DNA from 2 places in the Grylomicrobium aquisgranense genome. Region 1 is predicted to be linked to the other one. Evidence: riboswitches for the same ligand, from Rfam matches in the RefSeq annotation. Region 1 holds a riboswitch; the other holds the start of a gene.
The links. Region 1 has a riboswitch for fluoride ahead of MOZ60_RS07665 (ABC transporter ATP-binding protein). Riboswitches for the same ligand answer to the same signal wherever they lie in the genome.
Positions count from the first base shown of each region.

Region 2: it holds a riboswitch for fluoride, as region 1 does, so the genes downstream of both, MOZ60_RS07110 (cation:proton antiporter domain-containing protein) here and MOZ60_RS07665 (ABC transporter ATP-binding protein) in region 1, are expected to answer to the same signal.

Region 1 covers NZ_JALBUR010000018.1:2,834-17,728, forward strand. Annotated here, with positions in the region: gene MOZ60_RS07625 (AAC(3) family N-acetyltransferase) at 1-221, opposite strand, end outside; gene MOZ60_RS07630 (pseudouridine-5'-phosphate glycosidase) at 221-1,141, opposite strand; gene MOZ60_RS07635 (carbohydrate kinase family protein) at 1,138-2,073, opposite strand; gene MOZ60_RS07640 (metal-dependent transcriptional regulator) at 2,197-2,574, shown strand; gene MOZ60_RS07645 (hypothetical protein) at 2,700-3,275, opposite strand; gene MOZ60_RS07650 (patatin-like phospholipase family protein) at 3,365-4,216, opposite strand; gene MOZ60_RS07655 (transglutaminase domain-containing protein) at 4,233-5,393, opposite strand; gene MOZ60_RS07660 (M42 family metallopeptidase) at 5,514-6,533, shown strand; fluoride riboswitch at 6,587-6,658, shown strand; gene MOZ60_RS07665 (ABC transporter ATP-binding protein) at 6,843-8,576, shown strand; gene MOZ60_RS07670 (ABC transporter ATP-binding protein) at 8,563-10,209, shown strand; gene MOZ60_RS07675 (AAA family ATPase) at 10,227-11,885, opposite strand; gene MOZ60_RS07680 (ferritin) at 11,976-12,488, opposite strand; gene MOZ60_RS07685 (M14 family metallopeptidase) at 12,557-14,236, opposite strand; gene MOZ60_RS07690 (amino acid ABC transporter ATP-binding protein) at 14,245-14,895, opposite strand, start outside.
Region 2 covers NZ_JALBUR010000015.1:34,468-49,362, forward strand. Annotated here, with positions in the region: gene lysS (lysine--tRNA ligase) at 1-1,243, shown strand, start outside; gene MOZ60_RS07060 (hypothetical protein) at 1,343-2,143, shown strand; gene MOZ60_RS07065 (hypothetical protein) at 2,143-3,249, shown strand; gene MOZ60_RS07070 (HAD family hydrolase) at 3,327-3,989, opposite strand; gene msrA (peptide-methionine (S)-S-oxide reductase MsrA) at 4,461-5,366, shown strand; gene MOZ60_RS07080 (aldo/keto reductase) at 5,377-6,501, opposite strand; gene MOZ60_RS07085 (aldo/keto reductase) at 6,567-7,499, opposite strand; gene MOZ60_RS07090 (flavodoxin) at 7,516-8,037, opposite strand; gene MOZ60_RS07095 (GNAT family N-acetyltransferase) at 8,149-8,661, opposite strand; gene MOZ60_RS07100 (HAD family hydrolase) at 8,658-9,308, opposite strand; gene MOZ60_RS07105 (metallophosphoesterase) at 9,365-10,597, shown strand; fluoride riboswitch at 10,650-10,723, shown strand; gene MOZ60_RS07110 (cation:proton antiporter domain-containing protein) at 10,770-11,954, shown strand; gene MOZ60_RS07115 (glycerophosphodiester phosphodiesterase) at 11,986-12,816, opposite strand; gene MOZ60_RS07120 (ABC transporter permease) at 12,824-13,675, opposite strand; gene MOZ60_RS07125 (extracellular solute-binding protein) at 13,675-14,829, opposite strand; gene MOZ60_RS07130 (ABC transporter ATP-binding protein) at 14,862-14,895, opposite strand, start outside.

The DNA.
Region 1 (14,895 bases):
TCATGGCAGTTTACTGGCATGACAATCGTTCCATTTTCACCAGCAATATCCATTAATGCATCCACAACCGTCCTTGCCCCGCCAATCACACAGTCAAAAGATGACAGACGGGCATGCACTTCCACAATCATGCCGTCCCGCAGGCCAAGCTTTTTCAGCCCGGCTGTCAGTGTTTCCCTGGTTACGGGATCATTGACAATATGGTCCGGCGCATATGACATCAGAGTTTACTGTACTCCTTGGCAATTTCCGAACCAACTGCCGCATTGTTATATACAAGATGAATGTTGGCATCCAGAGACTTGCCGGCAGTAATATCTGCAATCTTGGCAAGCAGGAATGGTGTGCACTCCTTGCCATGAATACCCTTTTCATCCATCTCTGCAATTGCTTCATCAATAGCCTTGTTAATCACATCAGTAGGCATTGAATACTCTTCCGGGATCGGATTGGTAATCAGAATGCCGCCATTGAGCTTGAGATCTCTCTTAGCCTTGACAATTCTTGCTGCATCAGCTGCATCTTTAATCGCATAGTCAACTTTCAGGCCCATGCCATTATCACGGCAGTAGAAAGCAGGCAGATCATTTGTCTGATAGCCAAGCACCGGAACACCCTTTGTCTCCAGTACTTCCAGAGTCAGTTTCAGATCCAGGATTGCCTTGGCACCTGCACAGATCACGGTCACATTTGTTCTGCCAAGCTCTTCCAGGTCAGCCGAAATATCGAATGTTTCCTGTGCGCCTCTGTGAACGCCGCCGATACCGCCTGTCACAAAGAACTCAACGCCTGCCTTGGCAGCCAGAATCATTGTTGTCGCAACAGTAGTAGCACCCCATGACTTTTCTGCCATGACAATCGGCAGATCGCGTCTGGATACCTTCGGAATCGAATGGCCGCGCTTGCCCATTTCTTCAATCTCATCCTTTGTCAGGCCAACAACACCAACACCATCAACGATGCCAACTGTTGCTGGCACAGCTCCGTGATCACGGATGATCTGTTCCACATGCATTGCCGTTTCAACATTCTGCGGATACGGCATACCATGGGAAATAATCGTGCTTTCCAGGGCAATGACAGGCTTGTTCTCCTGTAATGCCTTTGCAACTTCAGGATTGACTCTTACCATTTCACTCATAACTTTTTCTCCTTTATATCCATCGTATCAAGATTCTTTTCAATCATTTCAGGACTGAGGCTGCGCCGCTTGACAGCATCCTGTTCGATTGCCGTCACGGAAGCAGATATACCATAGCGGATCGCCTGATCCGGGCTCTGGTGTTCCAGCCTTGCGGCAACATATGCACCAAGCAGCGTATCACCGCCGCCGGTTGCATTCTCCAGAGAGATACGGCGGTGTGTCAGCCACAGCTTTTCATGTTCAGTACCCAGCAGCAGTCCGCGCTCAGCCATGGAAATAATCACTTCTTTTACGCCAGCCTGCAGAAACCAGTCCAGACTGCGGCGGGCATCCTCCTCATTTTCAATGGAGATACCAGTCAGTTCCTTTGCTTCAAACTGATTTGGCTTGAAGATGGAAAGCTGGCCAAGCACATTTCTGAGCCTGCCGGCCTTGCTTGTGCTGACAGGGTCTGCCGCAACATGACACGGCGCATTGGCAAGCACATACTGAATACATGACATATCCAGATTGGCATCTATGATGATTATATCATCGCTGTTAAGGCTTTTTAACACAGGCTCCAGCATTGCCGAATCCATGCACCGCAGGATTCGCATGTCACTCATGCCGACCTTCATATCTCTGTTATGATCCAGAATAGCAATGTACATGGAACTTGGCAGTCCTTCAATTGTCACGGAACCAGAAGTATCCATTCCCAGCATTTCACAGTCTGCCTTCATCATCTGGCCATAGCTGTCACTGGAAAAACATGTTACAAAGCGTGTATTTTTCCGCAACAGTGCACAGATCTGGGCGATATTGCGGCCGACGCCGCCATAGGAAACGGAAATCATACCTGGATTGGAATCAAACGAACGTAACGGGCCAATGCTTGATCCACAGATATCAATATTGGCTCCGCCAATTACACAAATGCAGCTCATTGGTGATCCTCCTGATCGCATCCTTACATTCGTATATTTTAGCATAGGTCCCGCCGGGGCACATCTCTTTTCATTTTGGCCAGCAATGTTACAATATTCGTATTGTATCGGAGGTAAGAGATCATGCAGATATATGAATCCGCAGAAGATTACCTGGAAGCGATTTTGATGCTGAAGGAAAGAAATGGCAGCGTCCACTCTGTGGATATCGCACAGGAACTCGGCTATTCAAAGGCAAGCATCAGCGTTGCCATGAAAAAGCTGAGAGAAAACGGCTATATCGAAATGGCCAAAGATGGGGAAATCTCGCTGCTTCCCCCGGGCAGAAAAATTGCTGAGCACATTTATGAGCGCCATAAGCTTTTCTCAGAATATTTTGTTTCAATTGGCGTAGATCCAGAGACAGCCCGTAAAGATGCCTGCCGCATTGAGCATGATATCAGCGATATCACGTTTGAAAAGGTAAAGCAGCAGATCCAGGCAAATATGCAGAAAAAATAAGGCAGCATCAAAACGATCATTGCAATAGATCAGACAATTGTGCTGACATGCAGACAGAGGCAGATCATCCGGAATGATCCGCCTCTGTTTTATTTCAAGTTGAATGATTATTACAGTTGAACATACTATTTCTGCATATGCTCAGGAATCATGACAAGATCCAAACCCTGACAGTCTTCCACCATCAGGCAGGATGCCCTCATGCCTGGATGCAGTTCTGGCTGGTTGATACCGGAAGTGATCTTTCCTTTCAGCATTCTGCCATCAAATTCTTCACCAAGAAACGGAATCCGTTTCAGGCTGCCTGGATGCAGCACATGCAGGATATCCGGGTACTTTGCATCCCGCAGCGAATCAAAAAGATGACAGCGCCGGATGCGCTGGCGTCCTGCTTCAATTCTGAAGCGGCCAGCAATCTTTTCGGCATAAACATAGAATTTTTCCGGTACCTGTCCTTGATAAATCTCGGCTTTGGCGTCTGAAAGATAACCTGCTGTATACTGCACTGCAGCACAGGATATAATTCCCTGCTCTGTCAGCATCCCCATGTGAAAGAACAGTATTTCCCCCATACATCCCTGATGACAATAGCACAGCCACTGTCCCCGAAACTTTTCTCCGATCTGCTTCTGTGTCTCCGTATGCACAAGCACAAAATGCCCACACAGGCGGCGGCACGCTCCCTTTTCCTCTATGATCATGCGGTATTTCCCCACTCACATAGTACGGGATGATCATGCCACAGAAAATGTGTCAGAATGGAGTAATGTCACATTTTACGACATTTTAATTATTTTGTCATAAGAAACTTCTTCAGATCAGCAAGCTGACGGGACGCTTCCTGTCTGCCGATCTGATAGATTTCTTCCATTTTTTCAGGATCATGTTCCGTCTTTCCAATTTCCAAAGGAAGCTGCGGCTGAATCACAAATGCTCTGCCTTCCCGTTGGGCACGGTGCACCTGCTGCAGCTGTGCATTGTATGCCTCATGCCTGTGAGCCAGCAGATCCAGCACCGCCGGATACTGATGCAGAAGCGGCCGCATCAAAGTCATGCCCTTCTGCGGATGCTTGGTATAGCCATCTGGCTGCGTCAGTACCACAACATTGCGGTCATAGCCGATCTTTTCAAAGAAAGCAAGCGGTATGGAATCTGAAAGGCCGCCGTCCAGAAGCTTCTGACCATGAATGATGACCGGTCGAGAAACAATCGGCATTGATGCCGATGCACGTTCCCATTCCAGTCCCTCTTCATCCATCGTCTTGATCTCGTGATACACGGGCTTTCCAGTTTCAATATCCGTTGCAACGCACCAGAATTCACAAGGATTTTTGACATACGTATCATTGTCCATGACATCCAGTTCATCCGGAAGGCGGTGATAGCAGAACTCCGCATTGTACAGATTGCCTGTTTTCAGCAGCGAGTACAGGCTGCAGTAATTGCGTTCATGGGCAAAGCGCTTATTGTAGCGGATGCATCTGCCAATCTGCTTTGACTTATAGTTGCAGCCAAAAGCCGCTCCGGCAGATACCCCAATAACCCCGTCAAAAACAACATCATTTTCCATCAGAACATCCAGTACGCCAGCGGTAAACAAACCGCGCATCGCACCGCCTTCCAACACAAGACCTTTTTTCATTGCACATCCTCCTTACTTATGATGAGAACGAAATTTCCAGAACACCAGTATCGGGATCCGTGCTGTACTGGCATGTCACTCTGCCTGTAAACCATCCAGCCATAATCGTCTGCATGTATGGTACATCACCAGAAAGCAAATCATCAAATGCCTGCTGGCAAATATCTTTTGAAAACTGCAGCGCACATTGATACTGGCCTGCCGCAAATCGGTTCATGAAATACTGATACACACTCATGCGGTCATAGCTTGTAAAATAGCTGCCGTCGCGCACATAGTAATCCAATGACAGATCTGAACATGATGGATACTGAAATACATTGGATACATAGCTGTCTGAGTCCGGATCACCGGCACCATAGTCAATCGTATGTGTATTCAGCATCAGATCATCCGGTACGCAGAAGTAACGGTAGGTCAGTGACTGGCCGGAGGAATCCTGCTGATAAAGAGGATCTCCCCAGGTTACATCCACCCAGTAAGTATTGCCATTGATCGTTACCAGATTCCATGCATGGCGCGCATCATTAGCCTCACCTTCCACAACCACACATTCAATACCTGCTTTATCACACAGATATTTGAATGCCCGGGCATAGCCGCTGCATACCGAGACATGATCCAGAAAGACACTGCGGATATCCTGATCATATGTACTTCTGCCATAGTCTGTATTCTGGATGATCCACTCATAGAAATACTGGATTGATGCCACTGGATCAGAAGGATCAGGATTGGCAGCCACTACCTGATCTGCTGCCTGCGAGACTGCTTCCATCTGTGCGGCAGCATCATCACCTGCATTCCAGCTTGCCTGTGTGATCACACTGCCATTCTGATAGCCTGTCCAGGTCCAGCTGCTGGTACCAGGCACCTCCGGATGATCCCTGGAAAATGCCGTCATTGCACACAGAAAATCATCCTGGCTGACCGGTTTGGAAAAGGATACAGAGCTCTGGCCGTCATTTGCCCCCTGCAGCAATTCCCCGTAGGCTTCTCTGGCATTCTGGTTCAGCTGATCATAGTAAAAAGCGGATGATACAGCTTCCTGCGGTACGGCAGAGGATGCGGCGGTGCTTGCGGAAGTAGCAGATGATGCAGAAGGCAGCGGCATCAGGGAGCATCCTGACAGTGCAAGAGAACTGATCGCTAAAAGTGTAAGCAGTTTGTTTGTCATATGTGGCATTTTAACATGTATCTGTGCTTTGAAAAGCTGTGGATGCTTTGTGCGCCGCTTGCCAAATAAACAGTTTCCTTTTACCATTTGATATGAATATCAAAGTGAGGTGGAGATATCATGAATGATGATCTGAATTATATAACACAGCAGCTGTGTGCGTTAACGGCAATTCCTTCACCAAGCGGTTTTACAGCACGGGCTGCAGAATATGTGCGCAAGACGCTGGCAGAGATGGGATATATGCCCATCATTACCCGCAAGGGCAATGTGGAGTGTGTATTGGGTGGTGAAAAAAATCCACTGGTTCTGGCCGCCCACGTGGATACACTTGGTGCCATGGTGCGTGCGATCAAGGACAATGGCAGACTCCGTCCGACAACAATCGGCGGCCACCAGTGGCGCACCGCCGATGGTGAAAACTGCATGGTCTTTACCCGCAGCGGAAGAATGTATACCGGTGTTGTCCTGAACAAGGAGCCAAGTGTCCATGTTCGTGAGAAAGAGCTGGAAGATACAGAGGAAAACATGGAGATTCTGCTGGATGAAAATGTGTCATCCCGTCAGGAAGTTGAAGCACTTGGCGTCGAAACCGGCGACATGATTGCCATGGATCCAAGAACTGTCATTACAGACAGCGGCTATATCAAGTCACGCTTCCTGGATGATAAGCTTTCCGCTTCGATTCTGCTAGGCATTGCCAGATGGGTCAAAGAGCAGAAAATCACCCTGCCCCGCAAAGTCACTCTGCTGTTTACGGTTTACGAAGAAGTTGGCTTTGGCGGATCCTGTGTGCCAATTGATACCGAAGATATGATTTCCGTTGATATGGGATGCGTCGGCAGTGATCTTGGCTGCAATGAGCATATGGTATCCATCTGTGCCAAGGATTCCGGCGGTCCCTACAATTATGACATGATCACAGAGCTTGCCCTCATCTGCAAGGCAGAGGGTCTGCCCTATGCAATCGATATCTACCCACGCTATGGCAGCGATGTAGAAACGACCATGCGGGCTGGTTATGATATCCGCCACGGTTTGATCGGGCCAGGTGTCTACGCCTCTCATAACTATGAGCGTGCCCACATTGACGGCGTGCAGGCAGCGTATACCCTGCTGCAGAAATACCTGATGCGCTGATCTTTTAAAAAATCCCTTTTGCTTTTACATCTGAACCGCTGCATAGCTGTATACATGAATCAGGAAATGAAGTCTGCATGAGAGATTCTCTCGAACCGCAAGACGCTGATGACTTCTGCTTGTCACAAAGACGGGCAGGAGTTTTTTGTTGAAATTCCTGTCCGGAAAGAGAGGAGAATGACAACATGTTCGAAATTACATTAAATGATGAAACGAATGCCGCTTTTATGGCAGCATTCGTTTTTTTCTTACAGCTGCAGAAACGCGAATCATATATACCGTATGCGTTTACCGTGTAATAATGAAATCATGAAACGAAAAGAACAATTTGATCCGCAGAAAATTTCCAGTTACTTTCTGCATGAGAAAAAGCTTCTGATGATCATTACCATCACAGGTCTGATCTATAACATCGGCCTGCTCGCCGGGCCATATTATGAAGGCCAGCTTGCCCAGACACTGCTTGAAATCCTCAAGGGCAATGAAACAGGCATGGCGATGGTCTCGCTTGCCATAACCTATCTTGCTGTCACTGCCATCGTACAGATTTCCCGCTTCTTCAAGCGTCTGTATGTACGTAAGTTTGCCAATGCCATCAACCGGCAGATGAAGCATATTCTGTATGGAAATCTTTTGAAAATACCTAAAGCAAAGGCAGGCACGAAAGATACCGGCGGCATGATTACCCGGGCAGTATCCGATGTGGATGCGTGTGCGGAAGGCATGCGCAAATTCACGACGGAAGTATTTGATACCGGGGTTGCTCTGATCAGTTATGTCGTCATGCTTGCCGTATACCGCTGGCAGTTGGCACTGCTGTGCCTGATCACACCGCCTGTTTCCTATCTGCTTGCCCAGAAGATGAAAACCGTTGTGCAGAAATGGAATGCCAGGGCAAGAGAAAGTGCTGATCAGCTGTCAGCAGCTACCATGGACCGTTCTGTCAATGCCATGACGTATCGTATTGCCGGCCAGGAAGGAAACATGAATACCCGCTATGAGCAGAGCCTGCAGGCTTATGAAGCAGCCAACACCAAAGCAGATGTGCTCGTCAATGCCCTGCCGCCGCTGTATCAGTGCATCACTGCCGTTTCTGTTCTGTTTATCCTCTTTGATGGATCAAAGCTCATTCATGCAGGCATCTGGAACATTGCTGCATTTACAACCTTTCTTTCCTGCTATGCAAAAATGGCACTGAAGTCATCCAAGGCTGCTGCCCTGTTCAACAGTGTCCAGAAAGCGCAGGTATCCTGGCACCGTATCAAGCCTCTGCTGAAAAGAACCAGTCCAGAACCGCAGAGCACTGCCGATACACATTCCATCCGGATTCATGATCTTTCCTTTGCCTATCCTGGTGCTCCCGTGCTTCTGCATGATATTTCACTGCAGGCAGAACCTGGTCAGATGATTGGCATCACCGGGCAGATTGCCTCAGGCAAATCCACCTTTGGAAGATTATTCCTCAATGAATTTCCGTATGAAGGATCACTGCGTTACGGAAACCGGGAACTGCGGGATATGTCTGTTGATGAGATTCATTCTCTCAGCGGTTATCTGGGCCACGATCCGGAACTGTTCTCTGCATCCATTGCCGACAATATCCAGCTTGGCGATGAAAGTGTTGATGTCATGAAATACCTGAAACTGGTTTGTCTGGATCAGGAGGTACTTGCCATGCCAGATGGTGTCAACACCATGGTTGGCAGCAGCGGCATGCGGCTGTCCGGCGGACAGGGACAGCGCCTTGCCTTAGCAAGAACGCTGGCACATCCGCGCCCCATTCTGATCCTTGACGATCCTTTCTCCGCACTTGACCGTTCAACGGAGCTTGAAATCTTTGCCAACCTGCAGGCATACCGCAAAGACCGCATCATCTTCCTCATCAGCCACCGTCTCTATGTTTTCCCAGAGATGGATCAGGTAATCTGGCTGGAAAACGGCAGTGCACAGGCATCTGTGCATGATGCACTTGTGCAGAACAATCCTGAATACAAGCGCCTGTATGAAGTGCAGGCAGGAGGTTCTGATCATGAACAGAAATAAAACGGTTGCCAGTCTTTTGAAGCTTGCCATCCGCCAGCACATTCTGCTGTCCATCACGGTATGTCTGATTGTGGCAGGCGCCATCATCACGTCATTGCTGCCGCCGCTTGTTCTTGAGAAGATCATTGATGGCCTGAGCACCAGTGCCGATGTATCACCAATGCTGTTTGCGGCGTATTTTGCTCTGCTCATCCTGTCTTCACTGCTTTCCAGCGGCCAGGAAGCAATCCTGGTTGTCTTTGGCCAGAAGATGACCCATGCCATGCGCTCTGCTCTGCGTGAGAAAATGTCAAAGCTGCCGGCTGATTTCTTTACAAAAACACAGCCGGGTGCCATTGTTTCCCGCTTCATCTATGATGTGGATACGATTGAAGACCTGTTTACAGACGGCATCATCTCCATGTTTGCGGACTGCTGCCGGATGGTATCCATCTTTGTCATCCTGTTTATCAAGAACAAAGGACTTGCGATTCTGCTGTTATGCGTGCTGCCGCTGGTTGCGCTGTATACAAGGCATGTGCAGAAGGCAACATTAAAGGCGCAGATTGACAACCGCAAGGCAGTTGCCAGCGTGAGCAGTGCCATTCCGGAAACGCTTCATAACATCCGCACAATTCATACACTGCAGGCAGAGAAATTCATGGCGGAACGTTATGATGACAGTCTGGATGACAGCTATCGCGCCATTGAAAAAACCAACTTCTTCGATGCCGTTTATTCCCCTGTCATTCTGATTCTCAATGCGGCTGTCACTGCTCTTGTCTATATTCTGAGTGCATCCGGCAGCCCCATCATCCTGTCTTTCTTTGGTATGACACCAGGTACTTCAGTTGCGATCATCAACTACATATCTCAGGTATTTTCACCAATTGAAAGCATTGGCATGGAGATCCAGACCGTACAGTCTGCCTCAGCCGGCATTCACCGTATCAATGAATTCCTTGCCCAGCCGGAAAGACAGATACCGGATCTCGCCTTTTGCAAGAATGCGGCGCCTGCCATCGCCATTTCCCATGTCAGCTTTGCCTATGATCCGTCTCACCCCATTCTGCAGGATGTGTCTTTTACAATCCAGCCAGGTGAACATGTCACGCTGACAGGACGGACAGGTGCGGGCAAGAGTACGCTGTTCAAGCTGATTCTGGGATTTTATCAGCCGGATGCAGGAACGATCTCAATCTTTGGCAATGACGCCTGCTGTATCAAAGATACGGACAAGCGCAGCCTGTTTGGTTATGTGGAGCAGTCATTCAAACCAGTGGATGGTACGATTCGTGATCAGATCACCCTGCATGATGATGCAATAACAGATGCAGAAATCCAGCAGGCAGTGAATACCGTTGGCATTGCCGGAACCATTGCCAATATGCCGGAAGGTCTGGATACGCCCTATTCTGACAGCCTGTTTTCACAGGGCCAGAAACAATTGCTTTCCATTGCCCGCTCCATCATCAAGAATCCTGAGATTCTGCTGCTGGATGAGATCACAGCAAATCTGGATGCCGGAACCGAGCGCATTGTCCTGGATACACTGATCAATGTATCCAAAAACCGCACAGTCATTTCCATCTCACACCGTCTGTTTGAAAAGAGCGGCAGCCGCATGATCACCATGGGTACACAAAAAGCCTGAAATCCGTATTCCTGATCTCAGGCCAGCACTTCCTCAACTAACTGTTTCGTAAAGACAATCTGTTTCTGATGTCCGGTTTCAATCCGGAACAATGCATTGGCGCAAAGATGCTCCGCTGCCTGTTCCAGATCTCTGACACCGGGCATCTTTTCATATTTGTGTATAATGGCATCCACTGCCTCATCCGTGATCACGATTTCTTCTCTGTGCATTCCTATGCGTTTCAATACACGCGGCAGTGAATAATCCGTGAAGATGATCTTCTTTTCTTTCATTGTATAATCCGGAATCTCAATCAGTGCGAACCTGGTTAACAGAGGATCGGAAATTCTTGTCTTGTCATTGGCCGTTGCAATTGGATAAACACCAGAAGTCGGCACTCTGCACTCAATGTAGTTGTCCATGAAGCCAAGATTATCCAGCAGTGTCAGAAGTGCATCCGCAGGATTGGATCCATTTTTACCCTGGTCCGCTTTGTCAAGCTCATTGATGATGAAGACAAGATTGCTTGATCCAGCTTTTTCAAAAGCTTCCATGATACGGCCAGGCTTTGCATTGGAATAGACACGCGGTGAACCGGTCAATGCCTCGGCATCATGTATGGTGCTCATATCCAGCGAAGTCCATGGCAAGCCGAGAATACGGGCAACGGCATAGGCAATCTGTGATTTGCCGGTTCCGGCAGGTCCGCATAGCAGCAGGCCATACGCAGGCAGTGTATGGGTGCGGTTGATCTGGATGATTGTTTCCATGACGCGCTGCTTTACGGCATCCAGGCCATACAGTTCCTCATCCAGAATGCGGCGGGCTGCAACGGGATCAATGGGATCAAACTTCCTGCCCTTCCACTGAATGTTGAGCATTAATCCAAGCGCTCTCTGGGCATGACGCTTTTCTTCCTGCGGCACGGTATCGGTTTTGATCAAAGCAACATTGCGGTGTGCCCAGCTGCGGATGCCAGCGGGAAGTGTATTCTCAGCACAGTCCAGAAAATCCAGAATTGCCGGCAGATCAGACAATACCATCTGCGGCTGCTCCTTATTTTCTTCGCTGTCTTTCTGATAATCACATGTATACAGACGCTGCAGCACCAGCTGCAGAAAACTGTCATTGGCAGACTGCAGAGTCATATTGTGGTTGGGATCCCAGGCATGCAAAGAAAGAACACACAGAGAGTTATTCTGTACAATGCCTTTCAACTCACAATAGACATGGCTGCGCACAAGGTAGGAAAGTACCTTTTCAAAACGGCTGTCAATTGCCATAACGTCGTTCTGCACCTGGTTATCATAAGAAGAAAAGACATAGGCGTCATCATCTGGTGACAAAAAGACACCATGCAGTACATTCTGCCTGCACGCAATACGCATCAGCGGAAAGTCTGCAGCAGGTTGTTTGGTAAAACAGTCATATGTCTGCAGTTTCGCATGTGTTTCTTCCTCTTTCTTCTCTGCGTCCTCTGTCTTCTCTGACCTGGTCTGATCTGCCCCGGCTGCGATCATATCCAGATTCTGATAGGCACTGATCACAGCATTCAGTTCTTCTTCATTCAGTTTTCCGCCGCGGTCTCTGGCAGTCTGCTGATAAAATGCCTCAATATCTGCAATGTCGCTTTCGGAAAGTTCCTCAGCAAAGTGAAGCTGTCTCTGTGAAAGAATCTCTCTCAATGTCTGCATCGTATTTCCCTCTTTGAACATGATACTTGATTTATGCCAGCCTGTCATGAATGACGAAAAAAAGGCTGTCTTCCGACAGCCCGGAGATACTCAGATCACAAGTGTTGGTGCGGCATAGACTCTGGCCAGCAGTTCCTGATTCAAAGCATACAGGCCTTTCGGATCTGAACCAAACAGCTGATACTTCTTGATCAGATCATCCGCATTCTTTTCTTCTTCGCCCTGTTCCTTGACAAACCAGTCATAGAACTGCATCGTACGGTAATCATGCACATCATTGGCAGCACCGTAGATCGTATTGATCAGGCTCGTGACATACTGCTCATGTTCAAGGCCATACTTGAGCGGATCCATCGGTGTCTTGTATGTATAAGCCGGTGCATCCACAGCAGTCAGGGTGACATGTTCACCATTGTTAATGAGATACTGTCTCATCAACATGGCATGATCACGCTCTTCCTGAGCCTGTACATCATAGTAATGGGCAAAGCCATCCAGGCCGAGATCCTGATAATAATCCGCAAAATCAAGATACAGATACGCAGAATAAAGCTCTTTGTTCACCTGTGTATTAATGAGTTCTTTTACTTTCTGATCAAGCATTTTCTCTCCTCCTGCTTCATGTTAACCATAGAGTGACACAGCCAGGAAGTCAAGATATGTTCGCAAGATTACAGAACAATGGAATCATGTACGCTTCCTGCCTTGCAGGAAGATACTGTTAATGTCAGTTTTGTGCCTGGTTCACCCTTCACGATCCAGACAGCCTTTTTGCGTGCCTTGCCGCTGGCAAAGGTGGTCAGATTGCCATACATAGAGCTGGTATTCGTATTGGCATAGCCTTCCAGATGACCAAGATCCATCGTACTTTCCGCGCCAAGAATTTCGGCACCATCCAGCTTTGCCTCAACAGGTTTTGCTGTCTTCATCAACAGTGCATTTTCAGTAAGGTTGGTTGGCAGGTAGCCATGATTGCCAATGACAGCACTCACTTCATAGACTCCTTCTGCCTTTTTTTCAGCTGTAAAAGAATCAATGGCAAGGTGCGGCATTGCCTGTACAAAGCGCAGATTGAAGTTTGTATCATGCTCGCACTCTGTCAGAAGAAACTTCTCCGGTGGATTCTGAATCGTGAATTTGGTATTGAAACCACCGATCTCAACTTTGCCAAAGGTTGGATGATCAAATGTCTGCCAGTCTTTGTAATACTGTGGTGCATTCTCTTTGACCCATTTCATGATCGCCACAAACCGTTCCAGACGTTTTTCTTCGCCCTCATCCTTGCGGGATCCCCAGTTCATCGGCACACCGGCTTTGGTCGAAACATCCCAGAACTCCATCGTATAGGCAGGAATGCCCTGGGCCTGATAGAACCAGTCATCCAGAGCACCGGAATCATAGTTCACCTGATCATCCATGAAGGAATCAAAGATATTCATCGGTACATAACCGAGCTCTTCTTTGCCCATATCCGCAATCGCATGCATTGCCTTCATATCCTGTTTTGGAGCATTCTTTTCCGGCTTTGTTCCAGGCGGGATCAGAACCAGGCCGCCCGATGTGTGGCCGATTGCAGCTCCGCCGATGTTGTCATGGGCAAGCACAAAGTCAACAATGGCTTTGCATTCCGGATTGCTTAACGGATACTTGCCAGCTCCGCCCTGTCTTGCATCTGGAAACCAGCCAAACGGAAAGTTACGGTTGAAGTCAAGACCCCAGTCAGGCTTCTTCTGTTTCAGATTGTCACCGGCAGGCTCTTCGAGATTTCCCTCCGGATACAAGTCATAGAATTCGCCGACTGCATCAGACGGAGAGCGCAGCACAACGCCTGCAGCAGAAGAAGGATCCTTCTTCCATGCCCCATAGGCGGAAGGTATCAGCATCATCCGGATGACGCCGTCACCATCAAGATCTTCCGGCTTGATGCCGCCCTTTTCCGGCAGATATGCACGGTCAGCAGAGCGCAGATTATACGGTGAAGTCAGATACTTCTCAGCACCATCCGGACTCACTCTGGGGATGACGTAGATCGTCATGGTATCCAGGATGCGGTGCATGCCGGCATCCGTTTCATAGTTGGTCAGCAGTGTATCAATAGTATGCATGGCACACATGCTGGATGTCACTTCACCGGCGTGGATATTGCCATCCAGATACCAGCCGGGTTTGCTTAAAGCATCACCGGTATCCTTGTTGGTCAGCGTCACAACATACTGACTGCGGCCTTCTGGTGTGACCATGTTAACGTCAAGTGTGCAGAGATTACTGTATTTTTCTGCAAAGTACTGCAGATTGCTCTGCAGCTCTGCATACTTGTAATAATGATCGTAGGAAAATGTTGTCTTCATCATGATCCTTTCTAAAGCACTTCAGACAGGAATGCCTTTGTTCTTTCATTCTGCGGATGGTCAAACAGTTGTTCCGGGGTGCCTTCTTCCGCAACAACACCGCCATCAATAAACAGTACCCGGTCGCTGACTTCTCTTGCAAAGCCCATCTCATGGGTGACAATGACACAGGTCATGCCGCTTTCAGCAAGATTCTGAATAACCCGGAGAACACCTTTGACCATTTCCGGATCCAGCGCACTGGTCGGCTCATCAAACAGCATCACATCCGGATGCATGGCCATGGCCCGCACAATGGCAAGCCGCTGTTTCTGACCGCCGGATAATTTGCGCGGATAGACATTGGCCTTATCTTCAAGACCAACTGTCTTCAGCAGTTCCATTGCCTCTTTCTCAGCATCTTCCTTTTTGACATGCTTTTCCAGCTTCGGTGTAATCGTGATGTTATCCAGCACAGTCAGGTTCGGAAACACATTGAACTGCTGAAATACCATACCGATCTTCTGACGGTGCAGGTTCAGATTCGTGCTTTTGGGATCCAGCTCATGGCCTTCAAACAGCACTTTGCCAGAGGTCGGCTCTTCCAGCATATTCAGACAGCGCAGGAACGTGCTCTTGCCGCCGCCTGAAGGTCCGATGATGGTGACAACTTCACCTTTATG
Region 2 (14,895 bases), on a different contig from region 1:
AATCCAGGTTGTCGTTAATGAGCGTGTCGTCGGCCCGGAAGTCTATGAACTGTTCAAGTCTGCAGATCTCGGCGATATCATCGGTGTCAAGGGACGCATCATCCGTACCCAGACCGGTGAGCTGTCTGTGGAATGCCATGAATACACCCACCTGTCCAAGGCACTGCGCCCTCTGCCGGAGAAGTTCCATGGCCTGACCGATAAGGAAGAGCGCTACCGCAGACGGTATCTGGATCTGATCATGAACCGTTCCAGCATGGAGATTGCTTTGACAAGACCGAAGATCATCCGTGCCATCCAGAGATGGATGGATGACCATGGCTATGTGGAAGTCGAAACACCAATTCTGCAGCCGATTCTCGGCGGTGCCAATGCCAGACCGTTCATTACCCACCATAATGCCCTCGATAAGGATTTCTATCTCCGTATTGCCACTGAGCTGGAATTGAAGAGACTGATTGTTGGCGGCATGGAAGGTGTCTACGAAATCGGCCGCATTTTCCGCAATGAGGGCATGGACCTCAAGCACAACCCTGAATTTACAACCATGGAAGCCTATCTTGCCTACAGTGATCTCAAGGGCATGATGGAAATGAATGAGCAGCTGTTTGAATACGTCGCCAATGAAGTCTTCCACAAGACTGAGTTCAGCTTCATGGGAAAAAATGTTTCCCTGAAGGCACCATACAAGAGATGGAACATGGTGGATGCCGTCAAGGAAGTCACTGGTGTTGATTTCTGGCAGCCGATGTCCGTTGACAAAGCACTCGAGCTGGCCAAGGAACACAATGTGGAAGTACTTCCTCATCAAAGAACAGTCGGCAACATCATCTCGCTGTTCTTTGATCAGTTCTGCGAAGACAAGATTGAACAGCCGACCTTTGTCTGGGGCCACCCGATTGAGATTTCGCCGCTGGCCAAGAAGAATCCGGATGATCCTAGATTCACCCAGCGCTTCGAGCTGGAAATCTGCGGTGTTGAATTCGACAATGCCTTCACGGAGCTCAATGATCCAATCGATCAGAAGCAGCGTTTCATCCAGCAGCTGGAAAACAAGAAGCTCGGTGATGATGAAGCCGGTGAAATGGATGAAGATTATGTTGAGGCACTGGAATACGGCATGCCTCCGACAGGTGGCATCGGTATCGGTATCGACAGATTTGTCATGTTGCTGACAGGTCAGGATTCCATCCGTGATGTTCTGTTATTCCCGACCATGAAGCCAAGAGAAGGCGAAAAGTAATCCCTGCGCATATACTGCAATCAGGAGGAGTGATGTTATTTCACTCCCCTTTTCTTTTGACGTAACGTTACAATAGAAGAAAAGGTTTGGGAGGATATTATGCCGGAGAAGACAGATACGAAGCCTCAACCTGCAGAGCCTGTTATTGATTTCAAAACTGTCCTTATGGAATTAAGTGATCGTTCGATAGCAGATTTCAGAAAAAGATTTAATAGCTTTGCAGACTACATCTTTATTGATCCAGCAAATGCAGACAAACAAGTACTGCTGGAAAAACTGGGGGTGTTTTTAGCAGGAATCGAAAAGCGTAACCATCTACATGATACACAGTTGGCAAGCACCTATACGAAAAGTGCATTAAGTTACCTTGCAGAAAGAGTACAACCAGGATCGTCTGCAGACGATTATCTAGAACGGATCACGGAGATCAGTATTGATATAAAAGTATGCAAAAGTGAAGATGTAATCAGCATGCTTGAAGATTTCACGAAAGGATTTCTCTGCTTGTATTCAACATATCTGCAAAACAATCAGGAGCCAGTACGTTCAGTAGATTTCCGTATTAATCAAATTCTCTTTTACACATGCATGAAAAGCATTCTGAAAGACGAAAAGCAGAAAAAAGGGAATTCCTTCATTAATGGGGTAAAAAAGAAAGCAGACGCAATAGTACCTGAGGTGGTGAAGGATGCCGCTGCAGACATGTTGCATGATGGAAAAGAATTGGCTTACCAGGTTAACATGGTCATCAACCAATTTAATACAAGTGAACCAGTTTATAACGTATTAGTGAATCAAAGTATGGATAATACCCGATATACAATACGAAACTTCACTTATGTGATGGCACTGATGTTTTACCTGCGAATGAGAGATTTTGAAGTTGGGGAGAATGAATAATGCAATACATAATAAACCTAACCGATGCTGAGTATCAAAAACTAGTTAAAGATGGAGTGCTGCAAGTAATCTCACGACGCAAGAATGGAACACTACAGAGATTCAAGAAGATAATGGTTGAAACAGTTTCTGATTCTGGCAATACCTCCAATCTCATGCAGCAAATTGTGAAGGCAAATCAGTCAGCATTATCAGCTATCAATGAAATTGGGAAAAACGCAGTACAAATCTCAGATACAACAAAAAACATTGCAAGCAATATTGGTCTTATAACAAATTCACTGGAAACTATCAAAGGGCTGAATTTTGTAAATATAGCTCTGACTGGTGTTAACCTGTGTGTAGATGTTGCAGGATTTGCAATCCTCAGCGATGAAATCAAGGATGTTGAAAACAGCATTGCTAGATTAAGTGAGCAAGTTAAAAAAACTCTTGGAGCATCTGAAGCAGAGACATTGGCAAAGTACGGTGAATGCGTTGATAACTATGTCGATATTCTTGATAAAGAAAAGCGCCACATTGCGATCAACGATAATGTCTATTTTGAAAATATCGTAAAAATGAAGTCAGTCTTAACAATCATGTATAGATGCTTCATAGAAGATGCTGTATACGACAAGGAAAGCATATTGAGCGCAGTCATGGCTCTTTCGGCAATGTATGCAATGCTCATTAGGAAATATGATACTTACTATTATTTTTCAGATGAGTCAAAAGCAACTGGATCAGAATGGCACTTGGGCCACGATTCCTGGCTGGATATCTTCCATAAACTGCAGTCAGCAGAATTCTTCAATAAGCTGCAGCAGTACTGCTTCATTGATTTAAAACTTAGCGCAAGGAAATCCACAGAAACAAGTATTGATACTATGCTTTCTGCAATCAATGAAGAAACCATCATCACTGATAATCAGGAATTATTGAAATTTGCTAATACCAGAGAAGAATATCAAAAGCTTCAAAACTATGCTGATCAGCAGGCTGAAGATGAATTAATGCAGGATATTTCTTCCTTACCAGAAGAAAATAAAGCTGAATGTCTTCGGGCAATTCAGGATGTATTACCACACGTCGAAAATACGTCGCAGGCAGACTACCGATCATAACCGATAATCTGCTTCGAACAGCTTACCAAAAAGAGCAGCTGCCACATCAGTGGTAACTGCTCCGTTTTCGTATTCATTTACAGCAGCAGATCTGCCAGCTCCTTTGCCGATCTGGCAATCTCTACATCCAGGTCCGTAACCCCTGCCCTTTCTGCACAGAACCAGATGGGACGCATATGTGCATTCATTGCCCCAACGATATCTGTATGGAAAGTATCACCGACATAAATGCACTCTTCACAGGATACATGCAGGTAATCGGCAGCTGCCTGATAGATGGAAGGATCCGGCTTTTTCTTACCGAAATCTCCACTGACAATGATCGGATCAAACATCCCATCCATCTGCATCTTATGAATCTTCGGCCACTGACGGTCATGCGGACCATTTGTAACCATGCCGACTTTATATTTTTCTTTCAAGGCTTTGATTGTTTCCGGCATGCCTTCCGTCCAGAACTGGCAGTCCGGGAAGATCTCGTACCACTCTTTCACAGCCTGATCCACATCCAGATCCGGAAGCCAGTGATTTTTCACTCTCTCCATCACGGTCTTCTTGCCAATGGTGCCATATTCATCCCAGAGAATGCACTGCTGCATCATGCCCTCAAAGACAGGATCACTCTCTTCCATATCAGGAAAGTATTTCTTCAAAACCAGTTTAAAACCTGTATAAGCACTTCTGGTACGATCAGTCAGTGTACCATCATAATCAAATAGAACCGCTTTATATGCCATCATTTTCTCCTGCACTGAAAGGATCAGCTTATGATACTGGCAGAATGCTTCATATCTGTCCTGCCGGTTTTCCTGCATCAGTATAACATCCGTCTGCTCTCTTTGGACATAGCAAACATCAGCCACTGCTGTGTCGCAGCCGAATCTGTAAGGCAGAAAAAGGAGATTTGAACATTTCTGAGCATTTCTAACTATATTATTTTCTTACAAAATATATGCGGAATGAAGCAGAATGATAACCGGCTCCTGTTCAATATCCCAAGGCACCTTGATTGTTATCTATCACTTTCCCCATATTTGATATTCTCATTTGGACAATAAGCCTCATATTTCATATTTTTATTTTGTTGAATTTCCCCATATTTACTGTTTTTCACAGCGGGCATCTCTGCCTGCCAGCCTCATCATCTGAAATTTCTCTTTGATCAGATCATGATTTCATATTTTTCTGCAGAAGAATGCTACAATGGCGCCATGAAAACAACACTCAAAAATGATCTTGTCACTCTGAAACAGAAAGATGACACACACTGGGATATCCTGCATGATGGCATAAAAGCTGGCTGTCTCTCTGTTACAACAGAAGAGGATGGGCCAATGCTTTCCTTTACAGTTGATCCGGCGTATCAGAAACAGCATTTTGCGGCAAATGCTGTATATGTGCTGATGCCTTATCTGCACAAAGAAATGCATCTGGAAAAAGTATTTGCTGTAGTTCCCATCCGTAATGAGCAGGCGCGCCATGTGCTGGAACACAACGGGTTTGCACGCTTCAAGAAGAATGCAGAAACGATTGTTTATGTGCATGATGCCCCAAGAACGACTAAAGATGATGCCTGGCAGCCGGAAGGAAAAGATGTTCTGTACTTTGCCGGGGGCTGTTTCTGGGGCACAGAGAGAATCTTTCAGATGCTGGATGGCGTGATTGATACAACGGTGGGCTATGCCAATGGCCATACTTTCAATCCTTCTTATGAAGAAGTCTGCCGCAATGATACCGGCTTTAAGGAAACAGTACGGGTCACCTATGATCCATCGGTATTAAAGGAAGAGACACTGCTTGATGCATTCTTCCTGTGTATTGATCCTACCCTGTATCACCAGCAGGGCAATGATATCGGCGAGCAGTATCAGACCGGTGTGTATTACAAGGATGAAAAACTGCTGCCGGTGCTGCAGAAACGGTTTGATCTGGAAAGACAGAAACATCAGAAGTTCTATGTGGAGCTGCAGCCATTGCAGTGCTTCTATGAAGCAGAGGAATATCATCAGAATTATCTCAAAAAGAACCCGGATGGCTACTGCCATATCACCAGAGTGGAACTTGATGCTGTCAGAAAACTGAATGAGGCAAATCAAAAGGCCAGGAATAATCTCTGACCTTTTTTCATTATTCGAATTCTTTTGCGACCTGTTTGAGAAGACTGCGGATTGGCAGATGCTGAGGGCATACCCTTTCACAGCCGCCGCACTGAATGCAGTCAGAAGCTTTGCCATTATCGCCCGAAGTCAGAACATTGCTGTAATAATAATTCTGGTTCCAGTCATTAAAGATCTTCTTTTTATTCATGCAGGCAAACATGTCCGGAATGCGGATTTTCTTCAGACAGTGGTTTTCCTCGACACAATAGTGGCAGGATGTGCACGGAATCATCTGCAGGTGAGAGAATACTTCCGTCACTTTGCGGACTGCTTCCTGTTCCTTGTCATCCAACGGCTTGAAATCTTTCATAAATGAGATATTATCCTGCATCTGCTCAAGACTGCTCATGCCGGAAAGTACCATGCGGATATTCGGAAAGCCTGCGGCAAACCGAATTGCATAAGAAGCATTGGAACCGCCATGCAATGCATCAAAAATCTCCTGTGCTTCTTTGGGCAGATTGACAAGAGAGCCTCCCTTGACCGGTTCCATGACGAGCACTGGTTTATTGTGCTTTTCACAGACACGGTATACCTTCCCGGATTCTACTGAAGCATCTTCATAATCCAGATAATTGAACTGAATCTGCACAATCTCAATCTGCGGATACTCAGTTAAAATCCGATCCAGAACATCTGCCTTGTCATGGAAGGAAATGCCAAAATGATGAATCTTTCCTTCTTTTTTCAGTTCCAGCGCCGTTTCATATGCCCTGCACTTTTTAAACTTTTCGAACTCTCTGGCATTCTGGGCATGCATCAGATAAAAGTCAAAGTAATCAACACCGCATGCCTTCAGCTGACTTTCAAAGAACGGACGGATATCCTCTTCTTTGTTGAAATAGGAGCCTGTCAGCTTGTCTGTCAGCGAATATTCACTTCTGTCATGTCTTGATGTCAGGCACTTCTTCACTGCCATTTCAGACTTGCCATCGATATAGCCATGGGCAGTGTCGAAGTAATTGAAACCATTTTCCAGAAACAGATCGACCATTTGCGACACCTGATCATAATCCACATCATTATCTTTCATTGGCAGCCGCATCATACCAAAGCCAAAATTCTTTTTTACCTCCGGAAATACATTCATCATAAACTCAATCCTCCTGCACTGCATTGTTCAATCAATTAATACTGCAGCTATAAGCCTTTTGTACGTTAATTGTCTTTTTCGAGTAAGGCAATTTCATCATCTGAAAGGTGAATATCCAGTGCCTTGACGGTATCGCTCATTCTGCCGGGCTTTGTTGTCCCGATCAATACCGTATCAACAGGTTTCTTATCCAATTCATAGGCGATTAATACATCTGCCTTTGAACAATGATGGGCATCTGCCACCTGCTGGATCCTGTCATTCATGGCAAGATCCTTTGCAGAAAGCGGCTGGGTAGCAGAACGTGCCGTCTTTTCATTCACACTGCGGGAAAGTCTTCCACCTGCCAGAACCTTATAAGCCATCAGCGAGACGCCCATATCTTCCAGCATCGGGAACACCTCACGTTCATCCTGTCTGACAAAGATATTATGCATATTTTCAAGGCAGATAAATTCATGCCAGCCATGCATTCTGGCAATGTACTGATACTTGGCAAACTGCCATGCTTTCATATTGGATGCACCGATATATCTGACTTTGCCGGATCTGATCAGATCGTCCAGTGCCTCCATCGTTTCCTCAACCGGTGTTTCCGCGTCCGGATGATGAATAATATAAACGTCAATGTAGTCTGTGCCAAGTCTTGTCAGGCTCTTTTCTACTTCAGAAAAAATCACTTTGCGTGAAAGACCGACCGTATTTGGACGGGGATGCTTGTCCATGTTCAGACCAACTTTGGTTGCAATCACAGCTTCATCCCGATTGCCATACTGACGGATTGCTTTGCCCAGATACTGTTCTGCTTCCCCATTGGAATACACATTTGCCGTATCAAAGAAATTGATGCCAAGATCCAGACACTCCCGCACAATTGCCTCACTTGTTTCATAGCCAACCGTCCAGGAAAACAATTCACCAGGTGTGCCAAATCCCATTGTGCCAAGGCATATCTTTGATACCTTGAGTCCGCTGCTGCCAAGTCTTACATACTCCATATTTTTCTCCTGTATATTATCTGTTCATACACTTCTGTGCCCAAGCTGAAACAAGATCCCTGGATGCCTGTGTCCGGCTCCCCTGCACTGCCAGGCTTTCCCCAAAGATAGCACCTTTCAGCTTCTTCTTACAATCCTGTACACTATGCCCCATGCCAGAGCCTTCATGGCTCATGCAGCAAAACACATGTTTTCCAGTAAAATCGAGTCCATCCAGAGCTACAAACAAGGCCATCGGATAGGTCCCCCACCAGCATGGACCCACAAGAAAGATATTGTCATAGTCAGAAAGATCATCCAGATAAGCTTTTAGTTCTGGCTTCCTGTTTTCCTTAAGATCGCGTGCTGCTTCTCTGGTACATTCTTCATAGTCTTTGCTGTAAGGTACAACTGTCTCTGCATGAAAAAGATCCACCTCAATCGCATCCTGAATATATGCAGCCAGATATTCACAATTTCCTTTGGCCAGATCTTCAATGCGGCCGCTGACATAGTTTTCGCCTCTTCTGCTGTAGTAGATCACCAGATTTTTCTTCATGTCTGCCCTCTTTCAGCAACAATATAGCTGGCATCAAATGAGAATTCCAATTGTATTTCAGTATGATTTGCTATACATAACATGCATAGCAATCAGGCAGGGATTCATTATTTAATATTGATATTGTGCAATTATGACATCTCCTCTGCTGGTATGCCGGGGTATATCCAAAGGCACAAAGCCATTCTTCTTCCAGAAATGTTCTGCCTGAGGATTACCCTGCATCCAGCCAAGCTGAATCATCTCAAAACCAGCCTGTTTCAACGCCATCTTCAGGTCATGAATGATTTTTGTGCCAGCATTTTTTCTCTGACAGGAAACATCCACCATGAATAAGCCAATCCAGACAGTTCTTTCTTCTGGCCAGCCGGTAATCAGATCCATGATGGCAACGAGTCTGCCATTTTGATAATATCCAACGTCATACTTCTGCGACATCTCTGCACCGGTGGGAAGAGCATGCAGATCAGAGCGAATGCTGTCCATAGTTACCATGGGCGGACAGTACTGGTAGTACAGCTCATTTTTTCTGCAGAGTGCAAAAACTGCAGGAATATCTTCTTCCTGCAGCGTTGTTACCTGATATGAATCTGAAAACAAGGCAGTATTCAGACATCCGTTCATTGTGCGGATTCCTTCTGAATCAGTGCCAGAGCCTCATTGAGGTCCCTGCAGATGGCATGGGCTTTCTGTCTCATCTCCTCATCCGGGGCCTGGGTATCCGGCACCATGATGCCAACACCCCCGGCATTGTAGGCTGCCCGGATGCCATTGAAAGCATCCTCAAAGATATAGCATTCTGCAATCGGTACATGGATACACTCTGCCGCATACAGAAACACATCCGGTGCCGGCTTGCTGTGAGCTACCTGGGTGCCGGAGCATACCGCATCAATATACTGTCTGGTATTGGTCATCTCCAGGTTATGCTCGATCTGTCTGCTTTCTGTACTGGATGCCACAGCGATCTTGTAGCCATGATCATGCAGCCAGGAAAGAATTTCGTGAATGCCCGGCTTTTCCGGTACAGTTTTTTCAAGATAGGCATGTATGCGTTTTACACACTCTTCATCAATCGGATGGCCATCACTGACATGGTAATACTCCCGGATCACAGCTTCTCTTTTCGGACCGGATGTACCGGTTACTGCTTTGCCAAAACCGGGATCCAGTACCACATGATGTTCGCTGGCAATCTGATGCCAGGTATCCTGCCAGATGCGTTCTGTATCAAACATCAGGCCGTCCATATCAAAAATTGCACCCTTCATTGTCATAGTCTCCTTGCATGACTATTATACGACAGTGTGTTATTGTAATGGCCGTGATGAAACAACTCTATCTGAAAACATTGCTTGTATGCCTGTCCTTTTCGCTGGCAGGCTGCGGCGTGCATGCCGTTGAAACAACGCCTGATACTTCATTCATGACAGCAACGGATCTGCACTATCTTTCCCCTTCTTTAATGGAGAATCTGGACCTGGTAAAGGAAGCTGCTGAAGAAGGTGATGGCAAAACCATCATCTATGGCAGCCAGCTAACTGATGCCATGATCGAAACTGTCATTCATAACCATCCCGATGCTTTTATCCTGACGGGCGATCTGACCTTGAATGGTGAAAAGACTTCCCATGAAGAACTGGCTGAAAAACTGGATGAAATCAATGATGCCGGTATTCCGGTATTGGTTATACCCGGCAATCACGATCTGAATAACAAACATGCCATTGCCTATACCAATGATGGTGTACAGTCGGTTGATTCTGTAACAAACGATGAATTTGTACAGATCTACCATAACGATGGCTATGATGATGCCCTTTCCCGTGATTCGGATTCTCTGAGTTATGTATACCGCCTGGATTCTGGTGTGCGCTGTCTGATGATTGATGTCAATGGCTCTTCCATTCTTGGGGCTGTGTCTGATACGACATTGACATGGATCGAACAGCAGCTCAAAAAAGCAAAGAAAGCCGGCGAGCCTGTACTGGCATTCTCCCACCAGAACTTTCTTGTTCATATGGACCTTTTTACAGATGGATTCCGGATTGCCAATGGTGACAAGCTTCTGGATCTGTTTCAGGCGTATGGTGTCAAAGCAGGATTTTCCGGTCATATGCACTGCCAGCACATCGCCTCCAGGAATGGTTTTACAGAAGCTGTGACCAGTGCCATTTCCATTCTTGAAAGCCACATTGCCAGCATTTCGATCAAGAATGGAACACTTTCCTATCAGACAGAGAGCGTTGATGTGGATGCCTGGGCAAAAGAGCATCTGGTTACCGATGAGAATCTGCTGCATTACAGTCAGTATGCCAGAGATTTCTTTATGAAGGCGATTTATGCAAAATCCACCGGCAGTGCAGAGCTGGATGACTATATTGCCAATCTGAATGCGGCTTTCTTTACCGGCAGCGTGGATACGATACAGGATGAGCCGGAACTGGATGATCAGATTGCCCATATGGATGACACGATGATGGCCGTCTATCTGCAGAGTGTATTAAAGGAAACAGGCCAGGACATGAATGCCTTTTCCATTTCATTGAATGAAAATTGACAGTCTGATGCTGTTTGAAAAAGTTGCAGAAATAACATTGCGTGGTAACATATCTCCATACGGGAATGAAGTTCTCCCTTGATGCAAATCAAAACCGCCATACAGGCTGATGACTTCTGTGATTACACAGGGTCATCAGCTTTTTTATGGCCCGTTTGAAAGGAGAACAAATATGCTGTTAAGTCTTGCCCTGATTATTCTCACCGGCATTCTCATCGGTGCCCTCTTCAAAAAACTTGGCCTTCCCTCTCTGCTGGGATTTCTGATTGCCGGCATCCTGCTTGGGCCAAATGCATTGAATCTGATGGATCAGAATATTCTTGCTATCTCTGGTGATGTCCGTGAGATTGCCCTGATCATCATCCTGGCCAAAGCAGGATTGTCACTGGATCTCAGCGATCTCAAGCGGATCGGCCGTCCGGCCGTGCTGATGTGCTTTCTGCCGGCAACATTTGAACTGATCGGATTTGTCCTGTTTGCCCCAAAGCTGCTGGGCTGCACGGTACTGGAAGCCGCCATCATGGGAGCGGTCATGGGTGCTGTGTCCCCGGCGGTTGTTGTTCCATACATGAGTATGATGCTCGATAAAAAGATCGGCACAAAGAAAGGCATCCCGCAGATGATCATTGCCGGTTCCTCTGCCGATGATGTCTATGTCATTGTCATCTTCACTGCCCTGCTCTCTTTTGCCAGCGGTCAGAAAGTATCTGCCGGCACCTTCCTGCAGATCCCTGTATCCATCTTTCTTGGAATTATCATTGGTGCTTTGATTGGTATTCTGCTTTCTTTCCTTTTCAAGAAAATCCATATGCGGGACACACTGAAAGTACTGATCATCCTTGCCGTATCCTTCCTGCTTGTCTATCAGGAAAATGTCATCAAAGGAGTCATCAGCATCTCCGGTCTGATTGCGCTCATCAGTATGTGCATCCTCATCAATAACAGGCGCCCTGTTGTTGCAAAACGCCTGTGCCCCAAATTCGACAAGCTGTGGGTTGGTGCATCCATCTTTCTGTTTGTCCTTGTTGGAACACTCGTGAATGTCAGGTATGTCGTATCGGCTGGTCTTGCTATGATTCTTGTGTTGTTCATTGGACTTGCCTTCCGCTCTCTTGGTACCTGGCTGGCAATCCTTGGTACAAATCTCAATCGGAAAGAAAAACTTTTTACCATCATTGCCGAACTTCCTAAGGCTACGGTACAGGCCGCCATTGGCGGCGTGCCGCTGGCAAGAGGTTTATCCTGCGGCAATCAGGTGCTTACCATGTCAGTTATTGCTATATTGATTACCGCCCCGCTGGGTGCGATTCTGATTGAAAAAACATATAACAAGCTGTGCACAAATGATGCTGCATAACGAAAAGAAAGGCCGAAGCCTTTCTTTTCATTTACCACATGTTTTCAAAGTAATCATGTACAGTGCGGGCACAGTTTGTCTTGAAACAAGCAGTCTCACTTCCTGCCAGTTTTTCCCACCAGGATGGTACATCCAGCAGATTTGAGAATGTCACAATACCATGTTCTTTCAGCCAGAGCACATCATGGTTGGCATACATGCCGCCATTTAGCCCGGCTTCATAGAGATCCATATTCTGGATCATTGCCATGGTTTCTTTGTTGAGAAAGCGGATGTTGGCCCCCAGCCGCAGGCCATCCGGTTTTTCATGCTCTTTGAACCAGGTCTGCAGCTGCTGGATGACTGCCCTGTCGCCTGAGAACAGAATGCACTTGTGCAGCACATCATATTCTTTCATCGTGGCAAGACTTGCCTCAACAAGATCTTTCTCTTTGTATTCCACTTCCGCAAAGAAGTTTTCCGGTGTCTGCTTTAACCAGGCGCAGAACTGGGCAAATGTCACAATGCCGGATGTTTCGCCATGACCATTGCCAGTGCGGTACTTCTTCAGCAACGGCATCGTCTCAACCGGATAGCCGCCTTTTGGAAACGGACCCAGCAGATTGCCATCCTTCGGCATCTGTACACTCTGGATTTCTGACAAAGTCAGATCATGGATCTTTCTCTTCCCCAGGCGCTCATATTCCTTTGGTGCCAGGCGTTTCAGACTGTCATCGTGGAAGACAATCAGATGATGATCTGATGTCATCCGGATATCAATCTCCACACCATCAGCGCATTCCAGAGCACCATTCAGAGCCTCCATTGTATTTTCAATGCCTTTGGTCAGATCCCCACGGTGGGCAATGATCCTTGGCAGCATTCGCTGCTCAGTCATCCTGGCCTTTTTCCCAGCCAGCCTGCTTCATGTTGGTATAGACATAGACACCTGCAGACAGTGCAGAGAACAGGAACATGATCACGGACAGTGCCGCCGAACGTGCATAGTGCATGTTGGTGTACTGGTTGTACAGGACAATGCCCATCATCTGCGGGTTGGTGCCGTCCATCAGGTACGGGGTTGTGAAGGAAGAAATGTTGGACATGAAGACGAATGTTGCGGCGATGAACAGATCACGGTATGTTAGCGGCAGAATCATCTTCCACAGGATACGGATTGGTGAAGCACCGACGTCCTTGGCCGCTTCGATGATGGAATCATGGATTTTCCCCATAGCCGATACCAGCAGCATCGTGGCAAACGGGATGTTGAACCACAGGTTCATCAGGACGATACCCTTGGCATTGTACATCAGACCAAGCTGTACATTCAGACCAAACAACTGGAAGAACCGGTTGATCATGCCGGAGTCACGGATGATGGTGATCATGCCGTTGACAGCGACCAGACCCGGAATGAATCTTGGCAAAAGATACAGATGGGAGATCCATTTCGCGACCTTGCTTTTGGAAAAGCGCAGGTAGATCGCCAGCAGATACGAGATGCCAATGGCAAGTACAACCGTCCAGATAACAATCTTGAGGGTATAGATCATATTCCCACGCTGCACGGCATCTGTGAAGAAGTAGGCATAATTGCCCAGTCCGATGCCGCCTTCTTCCTGCTGGAAGCTGCTGATCACGGACAGGATCACCGGGTAGATGATGACCAGGGCCATGATCAGAAAGGATGGCAGAATCAGAAGATACGGCAGGATTTTATGAAAGCGGGTTTCCTTCATCAGTTCAGTGTGCCGATTTCAGAGTCCCACTTGTCGTTGAGGTCTGTGGACAGGGAACCGATGCTGCTCATACGATAGGAGGAAATCTTGAGGTCTTCAATGGACTTTGTCAGATCCGGGTCGAGTTTATCATAGCTGATAACCGGTACAGCTGCCATGGAATCCAGAGCAATGTTCTGTGCATCTGCAGAAAGCATGTAGTTGATGAACGCATATGCACCATCCTGATTGGAGCCGATGGTAGGAATGGCAAGACCTACAGTCGAACCAGTGAAGGAAGGATCAATCTGGGTGATCTTGATGGAATCCGGCAGTGTGCCCTGCTTGATCTGTGACAGCGTCATATCAGCCCAGGCCGGGATCATATCAACTTCCTTGGAGGCCAACAGATCGAGGGTACCCTGGTTCTTGTTCGGATAAACAGTCTTACCGGAAGACTGATAGAGGTATGGGTGCAGTTCCTTGAGCAGATTGAAGCCCTGGTCCCACTGTTCTTCCCACTTGGTATCGGTAGAAGTCAATGCTTCCTCCGGCAGGAAGTTATAGACAGCGGTCAGAACGAAGGATCCGCCGGCACCGCCGGAAGATGGTGTATTGTAGGCAAATCTGCCAGGGTTGTCCTTGATCCACTGATACAGCTCATCTGCTGTCTTCGGCGGATTCTTGACGGTATCGGAATTGTAAGCCAGAACAACGGTTGTTCCACGGTAAGGCACCAGATAATCAGAATAGGAAGACTGTACTGTCAGATTGCTGTAGTTGCTCAGCTTGGATGCATCAATCTTGGTGAAGATATCGTCACCTGCCTGAGACAGATAGGTTGCAGCATCATTGTCAGATACTTCCACAACATCATAGTCAGTGTCTGTCTGACCTGCCTTCTTGGCAGCGATGATTCTGTCACTCAAAGACTGGGCACCAGTACCGGAAGTGATGAACTCCAGCTTGGCTGTGTAATCACTCTGGCTGGCATTGAACTTTTCAATCTGCTGTTCAAACTGCACTCTGACATTGTCGGAGCCGTTTGCCCAGACCGTAATCGTCTTCGCGCCGGAAGTGCTCTTGGCAGCTCCTGCGGAGCAGCCGGCTGCCATGGAAGCAGTCAGTAAAGCGGTACAGCCGATCTTGACAATTCTCTTGAAACCATTCTTCATAACTTATTTCTCTCTTTCCTTATCTCATTCGCTTATGCAGCGTATTCAAACATCTTTGTAAACTGC